DNA from 2 places in the Staphylococcus dromedarii genome. Region 2 is predicted to be linked to the other one. Evidence: predicted binding sites of a transcription regulator. Region 2 holds the regulator's gene; the other holds the start of a gene.
What was found. Region 2 encodes LexA, which represses DNA repair genes until DNA is damaged. Its sites were predicted from a motif close to CGAACATATGTTCG; they were not measured.
Positions count from the first base shown of each region.

Region 1: MUA88_RS03275 (YolD-like family protein) is a predicted target of LexA. The motif match lies at 1,543-1,556, and genes of this name have one in related genera.

Region 1 is NZ_CP094718.1:662,284-666,180, forward strand. Features, by position in the region: gene MUA88_RS03265 (YkvS family protein) at 172-357, shown strand; gene MUA88_RS03270 (CPBP family glutamic-type intramembrane protease) at 364-966, shown strand; gene MUA88_RS03275 (YolD-like family protein) at 1,108-1,524, opposite strand; gene MUA88_RS03280 (GNAT family N-acetyltransferase) at 1,670-2,233, shown strand; gene MUA88_RS03285 (ABC transporter ATP-binding protein) at 2,237-2,887, shown strand; gene MUA88_RS03290 (ABC transporter permease) at 2,884-3,645, shown strand; gene MUA88_RS03295 (1,4-dihydroxy-2-naphthoate polyprenyltransferase) at 3,708-3,897, opposite strand, start outside.
Region 2 is NZ_CP094718.1:1,345,161-1,349,057, forward strand. Features, by position in the region: gene tkt (transketolase) at 1-949, opposite strand, end outside; gene MUA88_RS06560 (DUF896 domain-containing protein) at 1,062-1,298, opposite strand; gene sosA (DNA damage-induced cell division inhibitor SosA) at 1,431-1,649, opposite strand; gene lexA (transcriptional repressor LexA) at 1,793-2,416, shown strand; gene guaC (GMP reductase) at 2,541-3,518, opposite strand; gene rpsN (30S ribosomal protein S14) at 3,600-3,869, opposite strand.

The sequences.
Region 1 (3,897 bases), 680 kb from region 2:
CCCAATATGCCCTTAAATATAGTTATGCACCATTTTCGAACTTTTTTCCAATAATTGAACTTTAATTTGAGGGATTATATGGATAAATAACAAAATATGGAGGAAATAGTTTATTTAAGAACTAAACTTTAGTACAATATAGGCTAGTTAATTTCTAAGGGGGCGAATGTGATGACAATAGCAGAAGTAGGCGATATTGTAGAATTTCACGATGGTCTGAAAGGGAAAGTTGAAAAAATTAATGATAACTCTGTCATTGTTGACTTAACAATTATGGATAACTTTGCAACACTAGACTTACCTGAGAAAACAGTCATCAATCACAAGCGTTATAAAATTGTAGAGCAAAAAGGATAAGGTATTATGAAAACTATTAACAAGCCGCTACTATGGTTTATTTTAAGTTTTATCGCTTTCCACATGATTTTAATGATAATGTGGGGAAAACATAATGTTTATTGGCAACTTTACACTGGTATTATGCTTATTGCAGGAATTAGTTATGTTTTTTATCAACGTGATATTACTTCAAAGAGACTACTTACATCTATAGGAATTGGACTTATAGCAGGTGTCATACTCGTACTCATCCAAGTCGTATTCTCTCTCATCACGAAAGATTTAACTTATATGTCTTTGATTAGGCAGTTATCACGTACGGGTGTTTACTTTAAATGGCAAATGCTTGTTACACTGTTGTTTGTCATGCCATGCCATGAACTTTATCTAAGATCTATTCTTCATAAGGAGTTAGATAGAAAATTTCATCATGCATGGATCAGTATTTTAATTTGTGCAGTTGTATCTAGTACGTTCTTTATATATTTAGATCGTTGGTGGATCGTTGTATTTATTTTTGTATGTCAGCTTGTCTTAGGTATGAGTTATGCTTACACAAGACGTATTGCAACGACAACAGTTGCACAAATTGTAGCGGTCGTTATTTTATTAATATTTCATGGATAATCGGGCCACGCATCCTCAACACTATCATATGATGGGTGTTGAGGATGCAGGTCAGGGCTTTACTTTATCTTTAAGGTAAACGTGCAGGTATTTGAATCGATATCAGATCAAATATCTGCACTTTTTACGTTCATTCAAGTGTTAATCAATGCGATAGATTTGATGGAGAGGGATCGATACTTGCGTTGTTTTTTGTTTGTTTGTCATAGTGAGTGTTCTGTTTTGTGAATGAATACTTAAAATATAACCTTTAAGCGTATGTATTTCTCCATCAGACCAGTATTGTAATGTTCCAAGTGTCTGTGTAGATAATTTTAGATGCAGCATGTAATTTAGTTCATATAGTTGGTCTTCGCTCAAAACAGGTTGAGCTTGTTTGTTTTGTGTTTGCTCAGCTTGTTTTAAGCGTTCAAATTGTTCAGGTAAAGTAGCAAAAGGGGCCCATTTTACAATGCCACGTCCTTTAGGGATATTTGTTTTTAAATATTCTCTAGGTATTTTGTGATAGTCTGTCTCTTGTTGATATTGTAAGGGTAAACTTTTATCATTCATCATCATCACCTCATAAACCATTATAGAACATATGTTCTTTTTTTATGAAGTTATAGAACGTATATTCTATTCGCGGAAGACAATTATTTTCAAAAAGAGTACGAATTAAGCTACAATAAAATTATATTTATGAGAATGGAGTTGTAAGTGGATGATTCGGCAAGCTGAAGAAAGAGATATACATGCCATTGCACAATTGACATATATTATTTGGAAAGATATGGAATTGGAAATTATCACACGCTATTCTAAAGAACAGGTGATTAAAGCGATTGAAGAGAGTACGGTCAAAGCACAATACCGAAACCATTTAGACCATGTACGCATTTATGAAATAGATGGACAGGTAGCTGGGATGATTATTGCATACCCTGGGCGTGATGAACAGGCCTATGAGTCGTCTTGGGAAACACTAGAAGCGGCAACAAGACTTCCATTGTCTACGATGACACCATTACCAGTTATGGAGGCGGATGTGACAGATACATATATTGAATCTGTTGCGACATTCCCAAAATATCGAGGACGTGGGGTGGCTAGCCAACTTTTGAAAGACTTACTGCAAAGTGACCCACATACAACTTGGAGTTTAAACTGTGATTATGATAATGAAGCTGCCTTATATTTATATAAAAAGTTAGGCTTTGAAGTGAAGTCGCAAAAGAAACTTTATCATCATGATTACTACTATATGACATATAGAGGCGAGGGTTAATGGATGTTAGAACTTAATCATGTCAGTTATACGATGGACGATCGGCCAATTATTAAAAACTTATCATTAACGGTAAATAAAGGTGAAGCTATTTCCATTACAGGGCCATCTGGAAGTGGGAAAAGTACACTTCTACGCTTGATTGGGGATTTGATTAGCCCGACTGAAGGGACGCTTACTTTTGATAATCAAGCTTATGAAAATTATACACCCGAAGAATTGAGATTGCGCGTCAGTTATTTATCGCAAAGTATCGAATTATTTGGCGATACAGTTTCAGATAATCTACGCTTTCCATCTATTGTTAGAAATGATGACTTTGATGAAGAGCGTGCACAAGTATTAATGAAAGCGGTAGGTCTGGAACATTATCAATTATCTGATAGCGTGCATCGTATGTCAGGTGGTGAGAAGCAACGCGTGACGATAGCACGTCAGCTGATGTATCAGCCTGATATTTTATTGCTAGATGAAGCTACCAGTGCACTCGATCATCAGAATAGCATGCGCGTTGAAAAGTTAATATTTGATCTCGTTGCTCAAGGGATGACAGTGATGTGGATTACACATGATGATGAACAGAGTCATCGTTCTTTTGATCGTCAATTAATTATTAAAGATGGTGTGTTAGAGAAGGAGGTACATCTCACATGATGAGTACGACATCATTAGCTTTAACAGCACTCTTGTTGTTAGTGCCTATTGTTATTTCATACAAAGAGCGATTATTTATTGAAAAGGACTTAATAATTGCAGCTGTGCGCGCTGTGATTCAGCTTGTAATTATTGGATATATGTTAGAATTCGTATTCAAATTAGAAACGACTTGGATTGTTCTATTATTAATCCTCGTGATTATGATTAATGCTGCTGCAAATACAAGAAAACGTGCCTCGTCAGTGATGAAACATGTTTTTTGGATTTCTTTTGCAGCTATCATGTCAGGTGCTTTGATTTCTTTAGGAGGTGTGCTACTAACAGGTGCGATTAGTATGAAGCCCAATGAATTAATTCCAATTGCGGGTATGGTTGGTAGTAACGGGATGATTGCAATCAACTTAAGCTACCAAAATTTAGATCGTATTTTTAGAAAAGAAACAGCAGCGATTGAAGCAAAGTTATCACTCGGTGCAGCACCACAACTAGCAGCTAAAGACGCCATTCGTGAAAGTATTAAAGTGGCGATTGTGCCAACGATTGATTCTGTGAAAACATACGGACTTGTATCTATTCCAGGTATGATGACAGGACTTATTATTGCAGGTGTTCCCCCTTTAGAAGCGATAAAATTCCAGTTAATGGTTGTGTTTATACATACGACAGCCACGATTATTTCAGCTTTTGTAGCGACCTATTTGAGTTATCGACAGTTCTTTAATCAACGTCACCAACTGATACAAATAGATGAATAATAATAAAAAAGAGAGGCAATTCCTGAAAATCATACAGGGATTGTCTCTCTTTTGAATGAATATTAGATACCACCAAGTAATGCACTTATGTAGATACCGAGTGCGTATAATAAACCAAAGAATGTATTGGTTTTACCCGCGGCAGCCATAGCAGGCATCATTGTTTGTGGTGTATCATTTTTACTAAAGCGGCGATATACCTTCACAGGCATTGGAAAACTGAATAAAACAAGTAAATAGAATAGTGAACCG
Region 2 (3,897 bases):
ACTTTTTAAATTCTGCTTCCCAAGCTGCTTCATGCGCATCTGCACGTGCAATCATCGTATCTTTGAAAATATCATAAACAACTTCATCCACGTGGAACTGTTTATTCGCATCTAATGCATAATTCTCAAAAGTTAAAGCACGTTCGTCCGCTCCAAGAGGCGCACCATGAGATGTATGGCTATTAGATTTATTTGGTGAACCATAACCAATAATTGTCTTTACTTCAATAATTGTTGGTCCTGTTTGTTCTTTAGCTGTTTCAATAGCGCGATTAATCGCTTCTAAGTCATTACCATCTTCAACTAAAAGATGATTCCAACCATATGCTTCAAATCGTTGCTTAATATTTTCAGAGAATGACTTGTTTGTTTTACCATCTAATGAAATATCATTTGAATCATATAGCGTAATCAACTTATCTAATTTTAAATGACCTGCAAGTGATGCCGCTTCATGTGAAATACCTTCCATTAAGTCACCATCAGATGCAAGAACGTATGTGTGGTGATCTACAACAGAAATATCATCTTGATTATATTTTGCTGATAAATGTTTTTCAGCCATTGCCATACCAACTGCCATTGCAAATCCTTGTCCTAATGGTCCTGTTGTAATATCTACACCTTGTGTATGGCGGAACTCAGGATGTCCAGGAGTTTTTGAATCCCATTGTCTAAAGTTCTTCAACTCGTCCATCTCTAAAGCACCTGATACATGTAATAAACTGTACAATAATGCAGATCCGTGACCAGCTGATAATACAAATCGATCTCTATTGAAATATTGATCAGCTTTTGGATTGAAATTTAGATGTCTTGTCCATAACGTGTAAGCCATTGGCGCTGCACCCATTGGTAAACCTGGGTGTCCTGAATTAGCTTTTTCAATTGCGTCAATACTCAATGCACGCAAAGTATTTACTGCTAAAGTATCATTTTTATCGAACATAAAATAACTTCCCTTCTATTTCTCTTCATATCCATATTATAACTGAAAGCCATATTGGATACCTAATAAATCCATCATAATCATTAAATATTTTTTGTGAAAAATGTGACAACTATTTACGTAGATTGTTGTGTTTTTGAATTGTTTTTAATTTCTCTGGTGTCACATCATTACCTTGGGGATCAATTACTTTTGTTTGCTCAATCTGTGCCTTAAAGCTACCACGGAATGTTTCTAAATATTCACTTCTTAACTTTGATTGTTCTTTCGCTTCAATTTCTGTTAATCCTTGTTCTTTTTTCTTTCTTGCTAATTCATTAATACGATTTAGTTTTTCTTGGCTTAACATGCTGCAACCCTCCGTCAATTTCTTTACAAAAAATATATCAGAAATAAGGGCAAAAACCAAACACTTCTACTTAATGAAATAATTGCGAAACAATCAACATCAAAATCTAGCAGGTGTTGCCTTCAATATTGTTTACTCGCTCAATGTAATTGCAAATACACTATCCTCATTACTTTGATGAGGTGCAGACTCATATTGTTCACTATTTTTTAAAGTATGATCAGTCATTTCGTACGTTTGTTCTGTTTGCCCATTGTGACTTATCATAATAAAAAAAGTGAAAAATAATACAACCGATGCTAAAAACACCATTAAAAATAAGACCATTTCAGAATATTTACGTTGTATCATCTTCATACACTCCCTCGAACATTTGTTTGTATAAGTAATTTAACAGAACGAATGTTCCGTGTCAACAAAAAGACGAACAAATGTTTGTTCATGTTCGTGTAATATGCTATAATTGTCTTAAATTTAACGGAGGAGTGCTAATTATGAGAGAATTAACAAAGAGACAGAGTGAAATATTTGAATTTATCAAACAGGTCGTACAATCTAAAGGCTATCCACCAAGTGTTCGTGAGATTGGAGAGGCCGTTGGTTTAGCTTCGAGTTCTACTGTACACGGGCACCTTTCTCGTCTAGAAGAAAAAGGATATATTCGTCGAGACCCAACTAAGCCACGTGCTATCGAAATTGTTCATGAATTAATGGGCGAACCTGTAAATATGGAAGCAACAATTTTTGTACCTGTAATAGGGAAAGTAACGGCTGGTATGCCGATTACTGCTGTTGAAAATGTTGAAGAATACTATCCACTACCAGAACATTTTACTTCAACGCACAATGGACAAATTTTCATATTAAATGTTGTGGGTGATAGTATGATTGAAGCGGGTATTTTGGATGGAGATAAAGTTATTGTACGTAGTCAATCTATTGCAGAAAATGGTGATATTATCGTTGCGATGACGGATGAAGATGAGGCAACTGTTAAACGCTTTTATAAAGAGAAAAATCGCTATCGCTTACAACCTGAAAATAGTATGCTAAGTCCGATTTATTTAGAACATGTAACAGTATTAGGGAAAGTCATTGGTCTATTTAGAGAAATGTAGTCAACAGGATCAATATGATATTTTACTCGTATAAACTTCTCAATAAAACTCCTTACTTATTATCAAAAAAGCTCAGAGGCATTGTGCCCTGAGCTTTTTCTATATCATCAATCATTATTTTAAATTAATCTCTGTCACCATTGAAAATAGAGTTTTTCACAATGACATAATCTACTTTTCTTAATGAATCAACATCTTTGCCACCTGCATAAGAAATTGAACTTTGTAAGTCTTCTTGCATTTCTTTTAACGTATCCTTAAGTGAACCTTTGTGTGCAACAAACATTTTTTTGCCTTCTACGTTTTTGCGTTCACCTTTTTGATATTCAGATGCACTACCGAAGTATTCTTTGTACTTCTTGCCATCCATTTCTACTGTTTCACCAGGAGATTCTTCATGTGCTGCAAATAAAGAACCGATCATAACCATTGATGCACCGAAACGTACAGATTTTGCGATATCACCGTGTGTTCTAATACCACCATCTGCAATAATTGGTTTACGTGCTGCTTTACTACAATGATTAATTGCTGCTAATTGCCAACCACCTGTACCAAAACCAGTTTTGATCTTAGTAATACATACGCGACCTGGTCCAATACCCACTTTCGTTGCATCTGCACCAGCATTTTCTAATTCACGAACACCCTCAGGCGTACCAACATTCCCAGCGATAACAAATGTTTCTGGTAAATGTTTTTTAATATGTTTAATCATATCGATAACTTGATCTGAATGACCATGTGCAATATCAATTGTGATATACTCAGGTTTCAAGTCTTCAGATTTAATTTTTTCAACAAAATCAAATTCAGGGTCTTTAACACCAACTGAGATTGAAGCAAATAAACCTTTTTCATGCATACGTTTAATGAATGGTATACGTGCCGCTTCATCAAAACGGTGCATAATATAGAAGTATTCATTTTCTGCAAACCATTCTGCAAGTTGCTCATTCATCACTGTTTGCATATTTGCAGGAACGACTGGTAATTTAAATCTTCTAGGTCCAAATTGGATAGATGTGTCAATTTCTGAACGACTTTTCACGATGCTTTTGTTTGGAATTAATTGTATATCTTCATAATCAAAAATTTTCATGTTTTAAAAAACCCCTCATTTATTTTATCCATATGATAATATACTATCATTAACGGATAAAGTAAACAAAGGGAATGAAATTTACCAGCTAGATTTTTTAACGCCTGGAATTTGGCCTTTATGTGCATATTCACGGAATGAAATTCTAGACATTTCAAACTTACGCATGACGCCACGAGGACGACCTGTAACTTTACATCTTCTTGTTAATCTTGTTGGTGATGAATCACGTGGAAGTTTGCGAAGTGCTTCATAATCACCTTTTGCTTTTAATTCACGTCTTAATTCAGCGTATTGTGCAACTAATGCTTCACGCTTTGCTTCTTTTGCTATTTTAGACTTTTTAGCCATTTTTATACCACCTTTTTATAAATCGTAA